DNA from 3 places in the Pseudomonas sp. ASL9 genome. Region 3 is predicted to be linked to each of the others. Evidence: predicted binding sites of a transcription regulator. Region 3 holds the regulator's gene; each other region holds the start of a gene.

Evidence for each region. The regulator FliA, encoded in region 3, starts transcription of late flagellar genes. The targets are predictions, from matches to a motif close to CTAAAGTTTNNNNNNNNNNNGCCGNTAA.
Region 1: the regulator FliA is predicted to act here: its motif matches at 2,328-2,355, upstream of motA (flagellar motor stator protein MotA).
Region 2: the regulator FliA is predicted to act here: its motif matches at 2,540-2,567, upstream of AC1ME2_RS11750 (methyl-accepting chemotaxis protein).

Annotation. Positions count from the first base shown of each region.
Region 1 is NZ_CM155277.1:2,326,375-2,333,828, reverse strand. It holds gene AC1ME2_RS10770 (rhodanese-like domain-containing protein) at 1-634, opposite strand, end outside; gene AC1ME2_RS10765 (HDOD domain-containing protein) at 680-2,215, opposite strand; gene motA (flagellar motor stator protein MotA) at 2,423-3,274, shown strand; gene motB (flagellar motor protein MotB) at 3,278-4,327, shown strand; gene rsgA (small ribosomal subunit biogenesis GTPase RsgA) at 4,390-5,421, opposite strand; gene orn (oligoribonuclease) at 5,522-6,079, shown strand; gene AC1ME2_RS10740 (trimeric intracellular cation channel family protein) at 6,195-6,806, shown strand; gene queG (tRNA epoxyqueuosine(34) reductase QueG) at 6,827-7,454, opposite strand, start outside.
Region 2 is NZ_CM155277.1:2,542,213-2,549,666, forward strand. It holds gene AC1ME2_RS11725 (phosphoribosyl-ATP diphosphatase) at 1-134, shown strand, start outside; gene AC1ME2_RS11730 (twin-arginine translocase TatA/TatE family subunit) at 161-424, shown strand; gene tatB (Sec-independent protein translocase protein TatB) at 435-935, shown strand; gene tatC (twin-arginine translocase subunit TatC) at 932-1,735, shown strand; gene AC1ME2_RS11745 (16S rRNA (uracil(1498)-N(3))-methyltransferase) at 1,732-2,439, shown strand; gene AC1ME2_RS11750 (methyl-accepting chemotaxis protein) at 2,612-4,528, shown strand; gene AC1ME2_RS11755 (methyl-accepting chemotaxis protein) at 4,787-6,727, shown strand; gene mdoH (glucans biosynthesis glucosyltransferase MdoH) at 6,886-7,454, opposite strand, start outside.
Region 3 is NZ_CM155277.1:4,929,422-4,936,875, forward strand. It holds gene flhA (flagellar biosynthesis protein FlhA) at 197-2,329, shown strand; gene flhF (flagellar biosynthesis GTPase FlhF) at 2,341-3,663, shown strand; gene fleN (flagellar synthesis regulator FleN) at 3,775-4,608, shown strand; gene fliA (RNA polymerase sigma factor FliA) at 4,605-5,345, shown strand; gene AC1ME2_RS22710 (chemotaxis response regulator CheY) at 5,607-5,981, shown strand; gene AC1ME2_RS22715 (protein phosphatase CheZ) at 6,001-6,789, shown strand; gene AC1ME2_RS22720 (chemotaxis protein CheA) at 6,823-7,454, shown strand, end outside.

The DNA.
Region 1 (7,454 bases), 2.6 Mb from region 3:
GCATGTCCTTACGGATACGCAGATCGCGCGACGGGTCCATGCCGGCTGTCCATTCGAAATTGACTGCGCCGGGGATGTGTCCGCCCTTGGCTGCGAGGACTTTTTCGCCTGAATATTCAGTCGGTCCGCGTGCATCCCAGATCGCTAGATCGGCGGCACCCAAGCGGCATTGCAGGTACTCGCGGGTCGCTATCGGCTCATTGTGCAAGGTCAACGGTACAGGGCCACCGACGGCTGGCGGAACAGCACTCGACAGGGGCAATGCCTCGGCTCTCCAGGCGTGCAGGCCGCCATCGATATAGTGATACTTCGAGTGGCCAATCACGTCCAACAGCCATATAAAGCGCCCGGCCCAACCACCGCCCTCGTCGTCATAGACCACGTAAACAGCTTTGGGGTTATGCCCCAGTTCACCGAACAGTGTTTCAAGCTGGGCCTGCGATGGCAAAAGGCCCGGCGCAGGTGGGTGGCCCATTTGCGTGCGTTTGGGGTCCACGAAGCGCGCGCCGGGAATGTGTCCGGTGCCATAGCTTGCGCTGCTGGTCAGGTCGACAAGAATCAGTTCTGGCACGTCAAGGCGGGCCAGGAGGTCGCTGGGTTCGATTACCAGCGGCAAACTAGAGAAGTCCGGCATACAGGTCTCCCGATAAGAAAGAAGAGGCAAATTGTAGCCTACGCGTTAGCCTTTGCGGTTGCTAAAGCTGCTCAAGGCGCGCTCGATGCATTGCGCGGTTTTACCAAAGGCCTGCACGCTGATTTCCGAGAAGGGTCCGCCGCCTTGATCGGCAAACACCAGCATCACCACCCGACCGTTGCTGCTGAGCGAGCGCAGCAGCAGATGTTCGCCGGTAAACAGCCCTTTGAGTTGACTGGGTAACAGCGCCGAAAACTGCGCGTTGTTGGCCGGTGTCAGGCGCAGTTGGGTAGGTTGAGCCATCAAGCGCTGCAACACTGTGCTTTCGCTGATGTGCAGGGTCAGGTTGGCGGCCTCCTTGTCGAGTCCGGCAATTTGATGGACGCGCAGAGCGGTCATGTTGCGATCGGTCATCAACAGCATGACGCGTTGCATCCCGCAGGCCACCAGCGCATCGCGGGCAGAGGTGGTCAGGTGCATTGCATTGTTGAAGCGACTGGGTTCGACCAGCAGCTCGGTACAGTATTTGCGCCAGTCTTGCAGCGCCTCGGCGGACGGTGGCGGCGCAGGCAACAGGCCACGGTGAATCCGCCGCGTTTCCCATGGCCAGATCAAGGCTTCTGCCGGGTGCCAAAGTCCGGGGGCCCAATGCTTGCGGGCGCTTTGTACTGCGCGTTGGTGCAGTAGCTGTTGTAATTCACCCAGGGGTTGTTGCAGATACAGGCTGGTCAACAACTGCCAGCGCAGGCTGTGCGGGCTGTTCCAGGCCTGTTGCGCCGACAGCGCGATGCCGTTGGCCAGCAGGATGGTGTTGGCGGGTTGATTGAGCCAGCGTTGCAGGGCTGGATCCGCGTCCAGCAGTTGCCGTTGGCGCAGCGGATGAAGATGGTCGTGGGCAATATGCATCACTCTGATCAGCAATCGACGTTCGTTGATCAGCAACTGATAACCCTGCCCGACCCACATCGGCAGGCGCCAGGTTTCAGCCAGCGTCAGGCACAGCGTGAGCAGGCTGATGCCGAACAGTTGCTTCTCGACGGTCAGCGCCGATTCACCCTTGTGAATCACTCGCAGCTCCCACTCCTCGAGCAGTTTGGGGTGGGCGACTGCCATTGGCCACAGCGGCGACAAGAACAGCATGCTGCCCCAGTGAATGTCTTGCCAGAGCCGCGCCATTCGGCCGCCGAACAGTCCGTTGGCCTGCTGCGTCGCATGTTGGCTAATCAGCTGTAATTGACGCAGGGCCAACGGAATGTCCTGCAGCTCCAGCGCAGGCAGGCGGTGAAGCAACTCTTCGGTATGCTTCAAGCCCAGACGGTTGATCGCCACCTCAAGACTTTCTGCCGGTTGCGTCAAGCCGGTGCTGTGGTGATTGGCTTCGCGCAATACACTGAGGACCAGCGACGGGCTTTCCTGCATCAGGTCTGCGATGTCGCGTAACGAGCGGCGGCTATCGGCCAGCGCGCCGAGTACACGGGTGTGGCTGGCGATCGGCACCGGCAAGCGAATACCTTCCAACTGCTTGAGCCAAGCATCGAGGCTACGCGGAACGGGAAGCTGTGCTGAGGTTTCTGGGGGCATGCAAGAGGCCTGTACGGCGATGATGGCAATATAATATCGGATGCCGGTTCAAGGACAGATTGGTACCATACTGCCCGCTACACGGGCCGAACTGGCTTTTCGCCTTAACTGGCTATAGTCTGGCCCACTTATGCCGATAAGTAGAAGAAGAGTTTAAAGAACTTCCGCTCATGACCTCGAACCCGACTCAGTAAGAATTCTCTATTTATGGCTAAAATTATCGGCATCATTGTCGTCTTCGCGAGCGTGCTTGGCGGATACGTCCTTTCACACGGCAAGATTGCAGCACTGATTCAGCCTTTCGAGGTCATGATTATCGGTGGCGCGGCACTGGGTGCGTTCCTCCAGGCCAACCCCGGTTACATGACCCTCCTCGTGATCAAAAAGTCGCTGAAGATGTTCAGCTCGCGCTTCAATCACGCGTTCTATCTGGAAATTCTCGGCCTGGTTTACGAGATTCTCAACAAGAGCCGCCGCGAAGGCATGATGGCGATTGAAGGCGACATCGAAGACGCCTCGGCCAGCCCGATTTTCACCAAGTACCCCGGCGTACTCAAAGATGAGCGCATGACCGCTTACATTTGCGATTACCTGCGCATCATGTCGTCGGGCAACATGGCGCCGCACGAGCTTGAAGGCTTGTTCGACATGGAATTGCAAAGCATGAAGGAAGAGTTGGAACACCCTTCCCATGCGGTCACTGGGGTTGCTGACGCCATGCCCGGTTTCGGTATCGTCGCGGCGGTACTCGGCATCGTGGTTACCATGGCTTCGCTGAGCGACGGTGATCAGGCCGCAATCGGCATGCACGTGGGTGCGGCACTGGTGGGTACCTTCTTCGGTATTCTCGCCGCATACGGTTTCTTTGGCCCGCTGGCCACGTCCCTGGCCCACGACGCCAAGGAAGAGATGAACGTTTTCGAGGCCATCAAGGCCTCGCTGGTCGCGTCAGCCTCAGGCATGGCGCCATCACTGGCTGTAGAGTTCGGTCGCAAGGTTCTGTACCCGGCGCATCGCCCCAGCTTCAGTGAGCTGGAGCAAGCGGTTCGCGGTCGCTGAGTCATGGAAAATAATCAGCCGATAATCGTCAAGCGCATCAAGCGCTATGCCGCCGGGCATCACGGCGGTGCCTGGAAAATTGCCTTTGCCGACTTTGCGACGGCAATGATGGCGTTCTTTCTAGTGCTGTGGCTGCTTTCTTCAGCCACTCCGCAACAGAAGATTGCCATTGCCGGGTACTTCAAAGATCCGGTGGGTTTCACTGAAAGCGGTACGCCTTACATCATTGATCTGGGCGGCTCACCCACGCTGGCGCCCGACAAGACCTTAAACCCGGAGGTCAAGTCCGAACCGCAGCCCGACACCACCAAGATTGAGAGCGATAAGGCTGGAACTCTGGCCGAGCAAGTCGAGCAAGAGCGTCTGGATATGCTGTTGCAAGAACTGCAGGCCAAAGTCGATGAGAATCCGCAGCTGAAGAAATTCAAGGACCAGATCCTGTTCAAGATCACTCAGGACGGTTTGCGCATCCAGATCATGGACGCTGCAAACCGGCCGATGTTCGACATTGGCAGCGCCCGCTTGAAGCCGTATTTCGAAGATATTTTGCTGGCCATGGCGGACACCATCAAAACGGTGCCGAACAAGATCAGCATCAGCGGCCATACCGATGCCACTCCTTATGCGGGTACGGGTGAGTTCGGCAATTGGGAGCTGTCGGCAAACCGTGCCAATGCGGCTCGGCGAGCGTTGGTCGCGGGGGGGTATCCTGACCAGCAAGTGGCGCGCGTTGTGGGGTATGCCTCGTCCTCCCTTTACGATCACAACAACCCGCAGAATCCTGTGAACCGTCGCATTGACATCATTGTGCTGACTAAGAAAGCCCAGCTGCGTATGGAGAGTGGTCAGGACGCACCGCCAGCGCCCGACGGGACGCCTGCACCTGCTGCCCCGGCACATGACGCACCATCGCCCGCCCGCACTGGCGTACCGGGCGCCGCAACCACTCCGGCCCCTGTCGATCCGCAAGCACCCATGCAGCCCCATGAGCTGCGGGACAAACTCAATATCTTTGAGGATGGCGTGCTGCAGATGGATAAGACCACGAAGTAGGGCTTTCCAGCACACAATAAAAAGCCGCGATCATCGCGGCTTTTTATTGTGTGCTGGAAAGCTTAGTAACTGGTTTCCGGCAAGCTGGCGATGATCGAGCGGTAGCTGTTCATCCGTTGTTGCTGAACGCGGCCTTCTTCGAGGGCCTTGAGCAGCGCACAGCCGGGTTCGCGATCATGTTTGCAGTCGCGGAAACGGCAGGTTCCGATCAAGTTGTTGAACTCGATGAAGCCGGCTTCCACGTCGGCGCGGCTGACATGGCCCAGACCGAATTCGCGAATCCCTGGGGAGTCGATCAAATCGCCGCCACGCGGGAAGTGGAACAGGCGTGCGGTCGTTGTGGTGTGGGTACCTTGCCCCGACAGCTCGGAAAGCGGGCCGACACGGGCTTCGACTTCTGGCAGCAGACTGTTGACCAGCGACGATTTACCGACACCAGACTGACCGACAAACACGCTGATATGCCCATCCAGCTGGGTTTGCAGCTGCTGCATGCCATCGCCCTGATGCGCAGACACTTCCAGCAGCGGATAACCCAATTGCCGATACACCGCCAGCAACGCATTGAGCGCCGGAGCATTTTGGTCGTCGATCAGGTCGGCCTTGTTCAACAGCAGCAGAGGACGAATCCCCGCGTGTTCGGCGGCAACCAGATAACGGTCGATCAGGTTGGCATGAGGCTCCGGCATTGGCGCGAAGACGATCACGATCAGGTCGACGTTGGCTGCAACCGGCTTGAGTTGACCGCGACTGTCCGGGCGGCAAAGCTCTGTGGTACGCGGCAGTTGCGCGACGATGACGCCGATGCCCTGATTACCCGCACGCCAGACGACTCGGTCGCCGGTGACCAGCGCCGGCAGGTTGGCGCGCAGGTGGCAGCGGAACACCTGACCACTTTGTTCGCCTTCCTGAGCTTCGACTTCGACCTGCACACCGAAGTGAGCGATCACAAGCCCGGTCTGCTCGGGGCCGAGATCACCGCCCTCTAGTGTTTCAAGGGTCTGCGATTCACGTTTGGCGGCACGGGCAGCGCGTTCGCCTTGAATCTTTTCGATGCGCCAGTTTTGACGACGATTGAGTTGGCGTTTGGCCATGGGTGTTCCGAGTCGATAAAGTAGTTGATTAGGTAAAACGCGAAGGAGTCTAGCATGGCCGGGTAAGCTAAACTGCGCACCTACGTTGAGGAGCCGCGACATGCCGAACACGCAAGAAAAATTTAGCAAACAGAACCTGATCTGGATCGATCTGGAAATGACCGGTCTCGACCCTGATACCGATGTCATCATCGAGATGGCGACCATCATCACCGACAGTGAATTAAACACGCTGGCTGAAGGTCCGGTGATTGCCGTGCATCAAAGTGATGAAACCCTGGCGCGTATGGACGAGTGGAACACCCGTCAACACGGCGGCTCTGGTTTGACCCAGCGGGTCCGCGACAGCCGTATCAGTGCTGCCGAAGCCGAAGCGCAGACCCTGGCCTTCATCCAGCAATGGGTGCCAGAACGCAGTTCGCCGATCTGCGGTAACAGCATTTGCCAGGATCGTCGTTTCCTGTATCGGCACATGCCGACGCTGGAGCACTACTTTCATTACCGCAACCTCGATGTTTCCACGCTTAAAGAGCTCGCCTCCCGCTGGGCGCCAAACTTGAAGCGATTCGAGAAAGGCGGCTCCCATCTGGCAATGGACGATATTCGCGAGTCGATTGGTGAATTGCGTCACTACCGTGAGCACTTCATTAAGGTGTGACGGGCAAACAGCAACAGGTCAGACGGGGGGGGCTTCGTGATAATTATCGCTGCGCCCTCTTTTGGTGCTTCGTCTGACTGGTTAGACTGCGCGGCTTTATCGTCTGGACACCGCCATGTTGCTGATGCTTTATCTAGTTGCCATTACTGCTGAGGCAATGACTGGCGCCTTGTCGGCCGGGCGGCGGGGGATGGACTGGTTTGGCGTGGTGCTGATCGCCTGTGTCACGGCACTGGGCGGTGGATCGGTCCGCGACGTGCTGCTGGGTCATTACCCTCTGACCTGGGTCAAACACCCGGAATACCTGATCCTGACCAGCGTCGCGGCGTTGGTGACCATTTTTATCGCGCCGTTGATGCGCCATCTGCGCGCACTGTTTCTGGTGCTGGATGCGGTGGGGTTGGTGGCATTCACGCTGATCGGCTGCATGACCGCGCTGGAAACAGGGCACGGCGTGCTGGTGGCGTCAGTCTGCGGGGTGATTACCGGGGTATTTGGCGGCATCTTGCGGGACATCTTCTGTAACGACATCCCGCTGATTTTCCGCCGCGAACTCTATGCTTGCGTGTCATTTGCGGCAGCCTGGTGCTACCTGTTCTGCCAATATCTGGAATTACCCAGTGAGCAGGCGATACTGATCACTTTGTTTGGTGGCTTTTTGTTGCGGCTGCTGGCGATCCGTTTCTGTTGGGAAATGCCCAAGTTCGTTTACAACGACGAGCCGTAAAAGCCTGGCCTCCCCGGTCTTCATCGCCCATGTTGCCTCAACGCCCATTCCACATGCTCACGCACCAGCTCTGACGGGTAATCCCGGCGGGCCTCCAGCGCTTCGAGCACGGGAATGGTCGACGGTGCATTGCCCAGCCCCACCGCCAGATTGCGTAACCAGCGCTCATAGCCGGCGCGGCGCAGGGGCGAGCCTTCGGTGTTGCTGAGAAAGGTTGCTTCATCCCACAGGAACAACTCGGCCAGCCCTGCGTTGTCCAGATTATGTCGTGGCTGAAAATCACCCTGGCTGGTGGGCCGGGCGAAGCGGTTCCAGGGGCAAACGATCTGGCAATCATCGCAACCGAACACGCGATTGCCGATCAGCGGGCGCAGCTCTTCAGGGATCGCTGTCTTGAGTTCGATGGTCAGGTAGGAAATGCAGCGTCGGGCGTCCAGCACGTAAGGGCCGACGAACGCGGCGGTAGGGCAGATGTCCAGGCAGGCCGTGCAACTGCCGCAATGTTCGCTGGTGTGTGGCGGGTCGACCGGGAGAGGCAGGTCGACGAACAATTCGCTGAGGAAAAAATAGCTGCCAGCCTTGCGATTGAGTATCAGGGTGTTTTTGCCGATCCAGCCCAGCCCGGCGTGTTCGGCGATAGCTTTTTCC
Region 2 (7,454 bases), 2.4 Mb from region 3:
CTGCCGACCTGTGGTTTCACAGTCTGGTAATGCTTGCAGCATTGGGTCAGCATCCGCAGGCTGTGCTCGATGAACTGGATCGTCGCTTCGGGCTGTCAGGGCATACTGAAAAAGCCTCACGCTCAGCCGACTAAACACGAACTTCTAGGAGGAACGCTTCATGGGTATTTTTGACTGGAAACACTGGCTCATCATTTTGGTTGTCGTTGTCCTGGTGTTCGGCACCAAGAAACTCAAAGGTCTTGGCACTGATGTCGGTGAGTCGATCAAGGGTTTTCGCAAAGCCATGAACGATGAGGAAAAACCTGCCGAACAACAGCCGCCGATGCAGCCGCCACAAGCGACTCCGGGCTCGACGTTGCACGAGCCACACACCATCGACGCGCAAGCACATAAAGTCGAAGAGCCAATCCGCAAAGACTAGGTCGTGTTGAATGTTTGGTATCAGCTTCTCTGAACTAATGCTCGTCGGTCTCGTCGCCCTGCTGGTGCTTGGGCCCGAGCGCCTGCCCGGTGCGGCGCGCACCGCTGGCCTTTGGGTCGGGCGGCTGAAACGCAGTTTCAATGCGATCAAACAGGAAGTTGAGCGAGAAATCGGCGCCGACGAAATTCGTCGGCAGCTGCACAACGAGCACATTATGTCGCTGGAGCAGGAAGCCAAAAAGATCTTCGCCCCGCAAGAGGCACCGGTCGAACCCGTCGCTACGGTCAGCCCGCCTGTGGAAGCGCAATCCATCGCGCCACCTGCACCTGTACCCGCAACGCCCGTCACCTCGACTGAGCCCGCTGCCGTTGTCTCGGACCCCGTCGTTCCGGCAGCACCAGCACCAGCACCAGCACCAGCACCAACTGAGACTGCACCGGTCGCACACGTCACTGCGGTGCCGAATGCACCGTCCGTCAACGATTCATCTTTGCCACCGCGAGCCCCATGAGCGCTGATATCCCGGAAAACGATCAGCAAATGCCGCTGATCTCGCACCTCACCGAGCTGCGCACACGCCTGTTGCGTTGCGTTGTGGCGATATTTTTGATCTTTGCCGGGTTGTTTTACTTCACCCAGAAGATCTACACCCTGGTCTCCGCGCCATTGCGGGTGTACTTGCCCGAAGGCGCGACGATGATCGCGACCGATGTGGCCTCGCCGTTCCTGACGCCCTTCAAGCTGACCATGATGTGCTCGCTGTTTCTGGCGATGCCGGTGATCCTGCATCAGATCTGGGGCTTTATTGCACCGGGCCTGTACAAGCATGAAAAACGTGTCGCCGTACCGCTGCTGGTGTCGAGCATCATCCTGTTCTATTCAGGCATGGCCTTCGCGTACTTTTTGGTGTTCCCGCTGATTTTCCACTTCTTCGCCAGCGTGACCCCGGAAGGCGTTTCAATGATGACCGACATCACCAGTTATCTGGACTTTGTCATGACCCTGTTCTTCGCCTTCGGTGTCGCTTTCGAGATCCCGGTGGCAGTGGTGTTGCTGGTGTGGATCGGCATCGTCGACGTCAAATACCTGAAAAAAATGCGCCCGTACGTGATCATTGGCTGCTTCGTGGTCGGCATGATTCTGACCCCACCGGACATCTTTTCGCAGACATTGCTCGCGGTGCCGATGTGGCTGCTGTTTGAGATTGGCGTGTTGTGCAGCGGCATGATCGTCAAGCGTGGCGATCACCCGGATGACCAGCCAAACGATGACACCGACAAACACGATCAACCACCTGCGACCCAGCCGTGAATCTGCTGTTGCTCGAAGATGCCGACTTTATCGCGGCTGACCGAGTCATCCTGCGCGACCGCCGCCTCAAGCACATGCAAGAGGTGCATCGCGCCGTGGTGGGTGACACCCTGCGTGTGGGCCGCATCGGTGGCTTGCTCGGTACTGCCGAGCTCCTGCGCCTGGAAAGCCACGAAGCCGAATTGCAGATCAGCCTTGATCGCGCCCCACCGGCCAAACTGCCCCTGACCCTGTTGTTAGCCTTGCCCAGGCCGAAGATGCTGCGCCGGGTATTCCAGACAGTGGCAACCATGGGCGTGCCCAGGGTGATTCTGCTCAACAGCTATCGGGTGGAAAAAAGCTTCTGGCAAACACCCTTCCTCGAGCCCGAAGCGATCCGCGAACAACTTATATTGGGCCTGGAACAGGCGCGCGACTGCGTACTGCCGGAGATCCTGATCGAAAAGCGCTTCAAACCCTTCGTCGAAGACCGTCTGCCTCAGTGGGTTGAAGGCAGCCTCGGTCTTGTCGGTCATCCCGGTGACTACCCTGCCTGCCCGCGTGGCATAGAACAGCCAGTGACGCTGGCCATCGGGCCGGAAGGCGGCTGGATCCCCTACGAAATCGACCTGCTGGGCAAGGCGGGCCTACAACCTGTCCAGCTCGGCGAACGCATCCTGCGGGTCGAAACTGCTGTAACGGCCCTGCTCGCCCGGCTTTTCTAACGCAGCAGCCGTATCAATCCGCGCGACTGAATGGGCAACGCCGAGTCGAACAATGGCTGAAATTTCCTACGAGACCCGTCCGACTTTATCAGCCAGCACACTTCAGTTCCAAGCCGTGCCGCCGATGTATGGGTACTCTCTATAAATAATAAATTCACCCCAAGGAGCCGCCATGTACAGCTGGTTAGTCCGATGCCTCGGAAATGTAAGCGTCAGCCTGAAACTGGGCTTCGGTTTCGGTCTGGTGCTATTGATGACGCTGCTGATCACCCTTACCGGCTGGCTGAGCATCACGTCGCTGATTGATCGGGGTGACAAGCTGGCATCGATCACGCAAATCAATGACCTGACCAAAGACCTGCGTGTCGCTCGGCAACTTTACGAGGTGCAACTCAACGCTGACTCAGCAGCGGGAGTCAGCAGTGTTATCGACAAAATCGAGCAGAGCCTGCGCACCGCAAGCAGCAAGGTCCAGGACAAAGCGAACAAAGATATGCTCGACGAGCAGATCCAGGCCAACGACAGTTACCGCCGCGCTTTCGCCGACATGACTCAAGCCATTCAAACCCGCGAAGCGAGTCGCGTGAACCTGGGTGCTACCGCCGACCGCGCCGTGGAGCAAGTTTCCGGCATCGAGGAATCACTGCTTAAGGGCGATAGCATTCTGGCGTTCAACAATGTTGTGGAACTGAGCAAACTGATCCAGCAGGCACGCTTTCAGGTGGCGGGCTACACCTACAGCGGCAAGCCTGAATACGAACAGAACGCCAACGCTGCTATCGACGCAGCGCTGACCGGGCTTAACACCCTGCCCGGTTCGATACCGTCCGAGTATCTGGGCAAGCTCAAAGACGCCAGCGATGCCCTCAAGGCCTATCGCAGTGCCGTGGGCCAATACCGCGACGCCCAACTGCTGAGCCAGCAAGCGACGGCTAAAATGTCTAGCCTGGGTGATCGCTTGCGGGCCCTCAGTGTCCAACTGTCTGCATCGCAAAACCAAATGCGTGATGCCGACAGCGCTGAAGCCCGCTCCACGCTCAGCATCGCCACTGTCCTGGCACTGCTCCTGGGTGCCATTGCCGCCTGGGCTATCACCCGCCAAATCGTCATCCCGCTGCTACAAACACTCAAAGTCGTGGAGCGCGTCGCCTCCGGTGACTTGAGCCAGGATTTACACGTCGAGCGCAAGGATGAGCTGGGGCAGTTGCAGCGCAGCATTCAACGCATGACCAGCAGCCTGCGCACCTTGATTGGTGGCATCAGCGACGGTGTAACGCAAATCGCCAGCGCGGCTGAAGAACTGTCCGCCGTGACCGAACAAACCAGCGCCGGGGTTAACAGCCAGAAAGTCGAAACCGATCAGGTGGCCACTGCCATGCACGAAATGACGGCCACCGTTCAGGAAGTCGCGCGCAATGCCGAAGAGGCGTCCGAAGCCGCTGTCGCCGCCGATCAACAGGCGCGGGAAGGCGACCGCGTGGTCAAGGAAGCCATCGCCCAGATCGAACGTCTGGCCCGTGAAGTGGGCAACTCCACCGACGCGATGACTGAACTCCAGCGTGAAAGCGACAAGATCGGCAGCGTGCTCGACGTAATCAAATCCGTTGCCCAACAGACCAACCTGCTGGCGCTCAACGCGGCCATTGAAGCCGCGCGTGCAGGGGAAGCTGGTCGTGGTTTCGCCGTGGTTGCCGATGAAGTGCGCAGCCTGGCCCAGCGCACACAAAAATCCACCGAAGAGATCGAGGAGCTGATCGCAGGCCTGCAAAAAGGCACCCAGCAAGTCGCGACGATCATGGACAGCAGCCGCAGCCTGACCGTCAGCAGTGTAGAACTGACGCGCAGCGCCGGCAGCTCGCTGGAGAATATTGCTCGCACCGTCTCGGCGATCCAGGGCATGAACCAGCAAATCGCCGCCGCTGCCGAGCAACAAAGCGCCACCGCCGAAGAGATCAACCGCAGCGTGTTGAACGTCCGCGACGTCTCCGAGCAAACCGCAGCGTCCAGTGAAGAAACCGCAGCATCCAGTGTCGAACTGGCACGCCTGGGTAGCCATCTGCAAACGCTGGTGGCCAAGTTCAGAGTGTAGAACCGCACATCCCTGTAGAAGCTGCCGCAGGCTGCGATCGACCGCAAAGCGGACGTTCTCTTGAGATCGCTGAAGGCCGTTCCGGCCTTATCGCAGCCTGCGGCAGCTCCTACATTAGTTTTGTAATTGCCCCTCCCCCTCGATTTTCAGACTTTTCCTACGACCTATTCAGGTCCAGCGAGCCCTTCCCCTGCCGATGCGTTAACCAGGCACAACGATGTTTTGCCCACTTTTCGTATCCCTTGCAGGAGAACTCTCATGTTCCGATCCCTGACCCAGGCTCTGGGCAATACAAGCGTGAAACTTAAACTTGCACTGGGCTTCGGCCTGGTCTTACTGCTAACTCTGGCGATCACTCTGACAGGCTGGCATGCACTGGACACGATGATCGAGCGCTCCGAAAAGCTGACGGCAATCGGCCAGTTGAGCAACGCGAGCAAGGATCTACGTATCGAGCGGATCACGTTTCGCGTGGAAAATACGCCGGAAAACGCCGCAGCAGTGGTTAAGCGCCTTAACGAACTCGAAGCGCAGCTCAATGCGCTACGCAGCACCATGAGTGACCCAAACAACCTCACGCAGCTATCAGATCAGAGTGAAACGGTACGCACGCTTGAAAGAACGTTCACCGAACTCGGGCAAACATTGAAGGCTCGCGACAAAACCCGTGAACAGCTTGAGCAGCAGTCCGAGCAGGCCATGAAAACCGTAGCACAGGTGGAAACCGAGGTGCTGAAGGCGGTCAGTCAGGAGCAGGACAGCAGCGAACGGCTGGGTGAATTCACCAACATTTCGCAGCTGCGTCAGCAGATCGAGACTGCCCGCTATCACGTGCAGGCTTATACCTTCAGCGGTCAGGAGCAGTACGAACTGGCGGCGATTGCAGCCATTGATGAGGCACTCAAAGAGGTCAGCCAGATAGCCGAGGATCAGGCCGACGCCAATATCTCCGGGCTGCAACAGGCAAATCAGACTTTACAGAACTATCGCGAAAAACTAGGTCAGTTCAAAGACACTCAGATCAAGGCCGAAGCCGCGCAAGAGACCATGGAAGCGCTGGGTAACCATTTGCTCGCCTCAAGCGCCGAGTTGAGTAACCTCCAGACCGCCCAGCGCGATACCGAGGCGGCGCGGGCGCGCACCACCTTGACCAGTGTTGCCGCTCTTGCGCTGCTTCTTGGACTCTCGGCTGCCTGGATAATCACCCGGCAGATCATCGTCCCCCTGCAGCAAACACTGATAGCCGCCGGACGCATCGCTCAAGGCGACTTGAGCAAAGACCTGATTGTTGAGCGCCGCGATGAAATGGGCCAACTGCAAACCAGCATGCAGCAAATGACCCTGAGCCTTCGCGAGCTGATCGGTGGGATTGGCGACGGCGTTACGCAGATCGCCAGCGCGGCAGAACAGTTGTCTGCGGTGACGGAGCAGACCAGCATCGGCGTGAACAGCCAAAAAGATGAAACCGATCAGGTCGCCACGGCCATGAACCAGATGACCGCCACCGTCATGGAGGTTGCGCGCAATGCCGAGGAAGCGTCGAACGCAGCAGTCCAGGCCGACCTGCAGGCGCGCGAGGGCGATAAAGTCGTGGCTGAGGCTATCGCCCAGATTGAGCGTCTGGCGGTTGAGGTCGGCAATTCAACCCAGGCGATGAATCAGCTCAAACTGGAAAGCGACAAGATTGGCAGCGTGCTCGATGTGATCAAATCAGTGTCGCAGCAAACCAATCTACTAGCCTTGAACGCCGCCATCGAAGCGGCCCGAGCCGGTGAAGCCGGGCGCGGTTTTGCGGTGGTTGCCGATGAGGTGCGTAGCCTGGCGCAACGCACCCAGCAATCCACAGAAGAAATCGAAGAACTGATCGCCGCCTTGCAGAACGGGACCCAGCAGGTTGTCACCACCCTCGACAACAGCCGCACCCTGTCGGACAACAGCGTCGAATTGAGCCGTCGGGCCGGCAGGGCGCTGGAACACATCACGCTCACCGTCTCGAGCATCCAGAGCATGAACCAGCAAATCGCGACCGCCGGAGAAGAACAAAGCGCCGTTGCCGAGGAAATTACCCGCAGCGTACTGAACGTACGCGATATCGCCGAGCAGACGGCGGCGGCCAGCGAGGAAACGGCAGCCTCGAGTATCGAACTGGCGCGGTTGGGGAGTCATTTGCAGGGATTGGTGGGGCGGTTTCGGGTGTAGTCAGTGAGACCACACTGAATCCTTCGCGAATAAATTCGCTCCCACAAAAAACTGTGTACGTGGGAGCGAATTTATTCGCGAAGGGGCCACTACATCCCATGCAAAAACGCCCCTGAGTTAATCCTCAAGGGCGCTTTCTTATCTCACTACGCGAACAACTATAAGGCGCTAGCCAGTTGGTGCGGGGCAACGTGAGTGGCAGGTTGCAACGGCAGCAGAGGCGCATGCGGATCGGCGTCGACCGACTGGCGCCAAGCGGCAAGCCACTCGGGATGCCCTTCGCTCCAGACTTGCTCATGCAGACGCGCCAGCGCTACCGGGTCACTCAGCAGCATCAGACGTTCCTGGTTACTGAGTTTTTCCGGTCCGACGCTCATCGCCTGACGAACCCGCTCGACACGCGTCCATTCAATCGGCTCGGATTGCATGTGCCGCGAGGTGGCCAAGGCGCATGCCAAGGCATTCTGCTGCGGATCGACCACGGCCCGAATGAAGCCCTGTTTCAATGCATGCCAACGGTTTTCATGGGTGTAGTGATCGGTTGCGACCAGCTCTTTTGGCGGCGCGTACTCTTCAGGGATCAGGAAGAGTTTCTCGTCCCGCGCCTTGAGGCCCAAACCGACGCGGCTGGAAATCACCGAAACCGGAATCGACAGCATCAACGAACCGACAATCGGCGCCAGCCACCAGAGAAAGCTCGGGTTCAACGAGGCGACCAACAGGCCCC
Region 3 (7,454 bases):
CCGCATCGCTCCTTTCGCAGCCTTCGGCAGCTCCAGCCAATGTCAGCTACAGTCCCGCAGGGACCCTATTTGCTGCGCGAGAGCGCGGCATCGCCTACAAAATTGCGCTGATTCCAATAGTTGGAAAGCTTCTTGCACTGACCTTGCTACGTCGCTTAATGGCGTCAAAAGTTTGGTCTAGCGGGCAGGAAAAGAATTGGTCGATCGCTCTCAATTAATCAACGCTGCGCGCAGCAATCTGGTTGGCCTGGGTCGTGGGCAACTGGGTGTGCCGCTGCTGCTGTTGGTCATGTTGGCAATGATGATGTTGCCGATGCCTCCATTTCTGCTGGATGTATTTTTCACGTTCAACATCGCGCTATCGATTGTTGTCCTGCTGGTGTGTGTGTATGCCCTGCGGCCGTTGGACTTCTCGGTATTCCCCACCATCCTGCTGGTTGCTACATTGCTGCGTCTAGCGCTGAACGTGGCGTCGACGCGGGTGGTCATGCTTCACGGTCAAGACGGCCACGCCGCTGCCGGTAAGGTGATTCAGGCCTTTGGCGAGGTGGTGATTGGCGGTAACTACGTCGTTGGTATCGTGGTTTTTGCGATTTTGATGATCATCAACTTTGTCGTTGTTACCAAGGGTGCGGGCCGAATTTCCGAAGTGAGCGCCCGTTTCACCCTCGACGCGATGCCCGGCAAGCAGATGGCTATCGACGCCGACCTAAACGCCGGCCTGATCGATCAGCCCGAAGCCAAGCGTCGTCGCCTTGAAGTCGCCCAGGAAGCCGAGTTCTACGGGTCAATGGATGGTGCCAGCAAATTTGTGCGTGGCGACGCCATTGCCGGCTTGTTGATTCTGTTCATCAACCTCATCGGGGGGGTGGCCGTCGGTATTTTCCAGCACAACATGTCATTCGCCGATGCGGGCAAAGTTTACGCGCTGCTGACCATTGGTGACGGTTTGGTGGCGCAGTTGCCATCACTGTTGCTGTCCACTGCTGCAGCGATCATGGTGACCCGTGCTTCCGGTTCGGAAGAAATGGGCAAACAGATCAATCGGCAGATGTTCACTTCGCCCAAAGCGCTGGCTGTGGCCGCAGGCTTGATGATGGTCATGGGACTGGTGCCAGGCATGCCGCATTTTTCCTTTCTCAGCCTGGGTCTGGTGGCTGCGGGTGCTGCGTACCTGATCTGGAAAAAACAGAGCATGATCAAGGTGAATGCGTTGCAAGAGGTCCAGCGCCAACAGGAGTTGCTGCCTTCGCCGACGCGTGTGCAGGATTCAAAAGAGCTGGGATGGGATGATGTTGCGCCAATCGACATGATCGGTCTGGAGGTGGGTTACCGCTTGATTCCGTTGGTAGATCGCAATCAGGGTGGTCAACTGCTGGCGCGGATCAAGGGCGTGCGCAAGAAGCTTTCCCAGGAGTTGGGCTTTTTGATGCCGACCGTGCATATCCGCGACAACCTCGATCTGGCGCCCAGCGCCTATCGTCTGACACTGATGGGCGTCACCTTGGCTGAAGCCGAAATTTACCCGGATCGCGAACTGGCGATCAATCCGGGGCAGGTCTTTGGTACGCTCAACGGGATCACCGCCAAGGACCCGGCGTTCGGTCTGGAGGCGGTGTGGATCGAAGTCAGCCTGCGCAGCCAGGCACAATCGCTCGGTTACACGGTGGTGGATGCCAGCACAGTGGTGGCGACACACCTCAATCAGATTCTGTACAAGCATTCTCATGAGCTGATTGGTCATGAAGAAGTGCAGCAATTGATGCAATTGTTGGCCAAAAGCTCGCCCAAGCTGGCTGAAGAGCTGGTGCCTGGTGTCCTTTCACTCTCGGCCTTACTCAAAGTATTGCAAGCGTTGCTGGCCGAACAGGTTCCGGTCAGGGATATCCGCAGCATCGCCGAAGCCATCGCTAACGCGGCACCTCGGAGTCAAGATACCGCCGCGCTGGTCGCTGCGGTGCGCATCGGATTGTGTCGCGCTATCGTCCAAAGCATTGTAGGCGCTGAGCCGGAGCTGCCTGTCATCACCCTTGAGCCAAGGTTGGAACAAATATTGCTCAATAGTCTTCAGAAGGCGGGTCAGGGTCAGGAAGAGGGCGTTCTTCTTGAGCCAAGCATGGCTGAAAAGCTCCAGCGTTCGTTGATTGACGCTGCCCAGCGCCAAGAGATGCAGGGTAAACCAGTGATTTTGTTAGTCGCAGGCCCGGTTCGCGCAATGCTGTCACGATTTGGGCGGTTGGCTGTACCGAACATGCATGTTCTGGCGTATCAGGAAATTCCTGACAATAAGCAAGTCACGATCGTCGCGACGGTGGGGCCCAACGGCTGAGGTAGGGAGTCATGCAAGTTAAGCGTTTTTTCGCCGCCGACATGCGTCAAGCCATGAAACTGGTTCGCGATGAGTTGGGCGCCGATGCGGCCATCATTGGTAACCGGCGGATTGCCGGTGGTGTAGAGCTGACTGCTGCGCTGGATTACAAGCTTTCTGCGTTGGCGCCACGTGTGCCGAACATCGAGCTCGAAGATGAGCTGCGCAAGACTCAATCACGCATTGTTTCAGCTCAGGCTGAACTCACCACCCGTGGTGACATCGACTCGTCAATCAATCGTCAGCTGTTCTCCGGTGTGCCGTTGACGGCAGCCGAGTCGCACATCGAGCCGACGTTCAGCGAACCGCCACGCCCAGCCGCTCCGGCCCCTGCCGTTGAGCCAGTCGGCGGGCAGCGCGCTTACGAGTCCATGCGTTTTGAATTGAATGGTTTGCGCGAACTGCTTGAAGTGCAACTCGGGTCGCTGGCCTGGAATCAACTGCAAGGCACCCGTCCGCAGCAGGCTAACCTGTGGCGTCGCCTGCAACGCGTCGGCCTGTCGGGACCTTTGTCCCGGGACCTGTTGGCGATGATCCCCGATATTGAAGAGCCCCGTCAGGCATGGCGCATGTTGTTGGCCCACTTGGCACGGATGATCGCAACCCCCGACGTCGAACCTCTGGAAGAGGGCGGGGTGATCGCCATGGTCGGTCCGGCAGGCATGGGCAAGACCACCACGCTGGCGAAACTGGCGGCGCGGTATGTCTTGAAATATGGTCCGCAACATATCGCGCTGGTGAGCATGGACAGCTACCGGATTGGTGCCCAGGAGCAATTGAAAACCCTGGGCCGAATCCTCAATGTGCCGGTCACCCACATCGATCCAGGCCAGTCGCTGGGTCAGGCGCTGGAGCCATTGCTGCGCAAGCGAGTGGTCTTGATCGACACTGCGGGCTTGCAGTCCAGCGACCCGGCACTGCGCATGCAGTTGGAAAGCCTCGCTGGGCGCGGGATCAAAGCACGTAATTATCTGGTGTTGGCAACTACCAGTCAGAAACAGGTTCTAACCGCTGCATACCACAGCTACAAGCGCTGTGGTCTGGCCGGCTGCATTCTCACCAAGCTGGATGAAACTGCCAACCTGGGTGAGGTGTTAAGCCTGGCAATCAGTCATGAATTACCGGTGGCCTACCTCACGGATGGGCCACGGATACCGGATGATTTGCACTTGCCGCGCCGGCACCAGTTGGTGAGTCGAGCGGTCAGTGTGCAAATGCAAGAAGAGCCGAGCGAGGAAGCTATGGCAGATATGTTCGCGGATCTTTATCACAGCCCGAACAAAAGGGTTGGGTAAAGCAAGACATTGGAATGTACCTACATCATGGTCTGCCAAGCATTGTTCACTCAACGAACGCGCAGCCAGTAATGTGGCCTCGGTCTAAGCAAGACAAGGTAAAAAATTAACATGGGCAGCATGCATCCCGTACAGGTTATCGCGGTGACCGGCGGCAAAGGTGGCGTCGGTAAGACTAACGTGTCAGTGAACTTATCACTGGCTCTGGCTGAACTCGGCCGGCGCGTCATGCTGCTGGATGCCGATCTGGGCCTGGCTAATGTCGATGTATTACTCGGCTTAACCCCAAAACGCACCCTCGCCGATGTCATCGAGGGGCGCTGTGAGCTGCGCGACGTGCTGCTTCAGGGGCCGGGCGGGATTCGTATCGTGCCGGCCGCGTCGGGCACTCAGAGCATGGTTCATCTGACTCAGGCGCAACATGCCGGGTTGATCCAGGCTTTCAGTGACATCGGCGATAACCTCGATGTACTGGTGATTGACACGGCTGCGGGCATCGGCGAATCGGTCGTCAGCTTCGTGCGCGCAGCCCAGGAAGTATTGCTGGTGGTGTGTGATGAGCCGACCTCGATTACCGACGCTTACGCACTGATCAAGCTGCTTAACCGTGATTACGGGATGAACCGCTTCCGGGTGCTTGCCAACATGGCGCAAAGCCCTCAGGAAGGCCGCAATCTGTTCGCCAAGTTGACCAAGGTCACGGACCGCTTCCTGGATGTCGCCTTACAATACGTCGGTGCAGTGCCTTACGACGAATGCGTACGCAAGGCCGTGCAGAAGCAGCGCGCCGTGTATGAAGCGTTCCCTCGCTCCAAGTGCTCGCTGGCGTTCAAAGCCATCGCCCAGAAAGTCGACACGTGGCCGTTACCGGCCAACCCGCGTGGGCATCTGGAATTTTTCGTTGAGCGGCTCGTACATCCGACGAGTGCGGGACCGGTGTTATGACAGCCAGCGGCTATCGCATGTACAGCAAGGCGTCCAAAGACTCCCAGTACGAGCTGATTGAGCGCTATGCGCCGCTGGTCAAACGCATCGCCTATCACCTGCTTGCGCGCCTGCCCGCCAGTGTGCAGGTCGAGGATCTGATCCAAGCGGGAATGATCGGTCTGCTCGAAGTCTCGACCAAGTACGACGCCACCAAGGGGGCGAGTTTCGAGACGTATGCCGGGATTCGTATTCGTGGCGCCATGCTTGATGAGGTCCGCAAGGGTGACTGGGCTCCTCGCTCGGTGCATCGCAATACACGCATGGTAAGTGACGCAATTCGGGCAATTGAAGCTAAAACGGGTCGTGACGCTAAAGATCACGAGGTTGCGGCCGAACTCCAATTGAGTCTCGATGATTATTACGGGATTTTGAACGACACCTTGGGCAGTCGGCTCTTCAGTTTCGACGATCTGTTGCAGGACGGCGAGCATGAAGGGTTGCACGAGGATGGCGCAAGCACTCAGCTTGAGCCGCTGCGCGATCTGGAAGATGAACGTTTCCAGATGGCGTTAGCAGATGCGATAGCCAATTTGCCAGAGCGTGAGCGATTGGTGTTGGCGCTGTACTACGACGAGGAGCTGAACCTCAAGGAAATTGGTGAGGTATTGGGGGTCAGCGAGTCGCGGGTCAGCCAGTTACACAGCCAGTGCGCAGCTCGTTTGCGAGGGCGTTTGGGAGAATGGCGAGCGCGTTGACAGGCAGTGAGTGGCCCTTGGTGGTTTCGCGCTATCTGTAAGCCGGCTGTGCAAAGCGTTGCGTGCGAAGAAGATAAGACTAGGCAGGAGTCGGTCGGTCAAGGTCCTATAGGACCTGCCATGCCAGCTCACGACCTGTTGGTTTACCAAGCCCGTCGTCGTTTTCGTGCAGCTGTTGTGTGCTGCGCCGGTTTTGATTGAACAGCGTATTCAGGTGCTGAGTGCGTTAAAGACTGCTTGGAGGTCGAATTGAACAAAAACATGAAAATCCTCATTGTTGATGACTTCTCAACGATGCGGCGGATCATAAAAAACCTGTTGCGTGACTTGGGGTTCACCAATACGGCTGAAGCGGACGACGGAACTACCGCGCTGCCGATGCTGCAAAACGGGAGCTTCGACTTTTTGGTGACTGACTGGAACATGCCGGGTATGTCCGGCATCGATCTGTTGCGCCACGTGCGTGCCGATGAACGCCTTAAACATCTACCGGTGTTGATGGTAACGGCTGAAGCCAAGCGTGATCAGATCATCGAGGCCGCTCAGGCCGGAGTGAACGGTTATGTGGTCAAGCCCTTCACAGCTCAAGTGCTGAAAGAAAAGATCGAAAAGATCTTCGAGCGCGTTAATAGCTGATGTTTGCCGTGAGGGCTCTATGGAGCACACAGATTCGTCATTGGGCGACTTCGAGTCGATCCTGAAAAAACACGCACACGAGTTGGTCAGTAGCCTTGAAAAAGGCCGGTTCGGTGATGCTGCGAAGTTGATTCATGAGCTTAACAAGGCCCGCGACAGTGGCCTGTATCAGGAGGTCGGCAAACTTACCCGCGAACTGCACAGTGCGATCGTCAATTTCCAGATTGACCCGAACACGCCGCAAGCCGAGGAAGTCTCGCAGATCAATGATGCCACCGAGCGCCTGTCCTATGTGGTCCGGCTGACCGAGGCTGCGGCCAACCGCACCATGGATCTGGTGGAATTCAGCACGCCACTGATGAGCGGACTCGGCGCCGATGCTGCCGCCTTGAGTGTCGACTGGGGACGCTTCATGCGTCGCGAAGTCGGTGCTGAAGAGTTTCGTGAGTTGGCCCGGCGTGTCGATGGTTTTCTGAAACGTAGCGAAAAGGAAACCCGAGAAGTGTCGGGCCATCTCAACGATATTCTGTTGGCTCAGGATTACCAGGACCTTACCGGCCAGGTGATCAAGCGCGTGACCCAATTGGTCACGGAAGTGGAAAGCAACCTGCTCAAACTGGTGCTGATGGCCAGCCAGGTCGATCGTTTTGCTGGGATCGAACATGACCATCAATCGATACGTGCAGAAAAAGATCAAGAAAAACATCTGTCTCAGGGTGAAGGTCCGCAGATTCATGCCGATAAGCGTGAAGACGTTGTATCCGGTCAGGATGATGTTGACGATCTGCTATCCAGCCTGGGCTTCTAGGTCGGTCGACGGTTAATTTTAGGGAGCACCCCAATGAGCTTCGGCGCCGATGAAGAAATCCTTCAGGATTTTCTAGTAGAGGCCGGCGAGATTCTCGAGCTATTGTCCGAGCAGTTGGTCGAGCTGGAAAGCCGACCAGATGATTCGGAATTGCTCAATGCAATTTTTCGCGGTTTTCACACTGTAAAAGGGGGCGCCGGCTTCCTCCAGCTCCACGAGTTGGTGGAGTGCTGCCACATCGCCGAGAACGTCTTCGACATCCTGCGTAAGGGTGAGCGTCGCGTCGACTCGGAATTGATGGACGTGGTCCTGGAAGCACTGGATGCGGTCAATGGCATGTTCACTGAAGTGCGTGAGCGCACTGAGGTGACTCCGGCTACGCCCGAATTGCTGGCGGCATTAGCCCGTTTGGCCGCGCCTGCGCCCGCCGCAGAGGTCGCGGCGGCTGTGCCCGTCAGTGTCGAAGAGCCACCTGCCGATCCCGCAGGCGACATCACTGATAACGAATTCGAACAACTGCTCGACTCGCTCAATGCCGTCAAGGCGCAGGCGGCCGCTTCAGCGGGTGCGCCAGCAGCGGTCGCATTGCCTGCGATTGACCCGAATGCCAGCGACGAGATCAGCGATGCTGAATTTGAATCACTGCTCGATCAGTTGCATGGCAA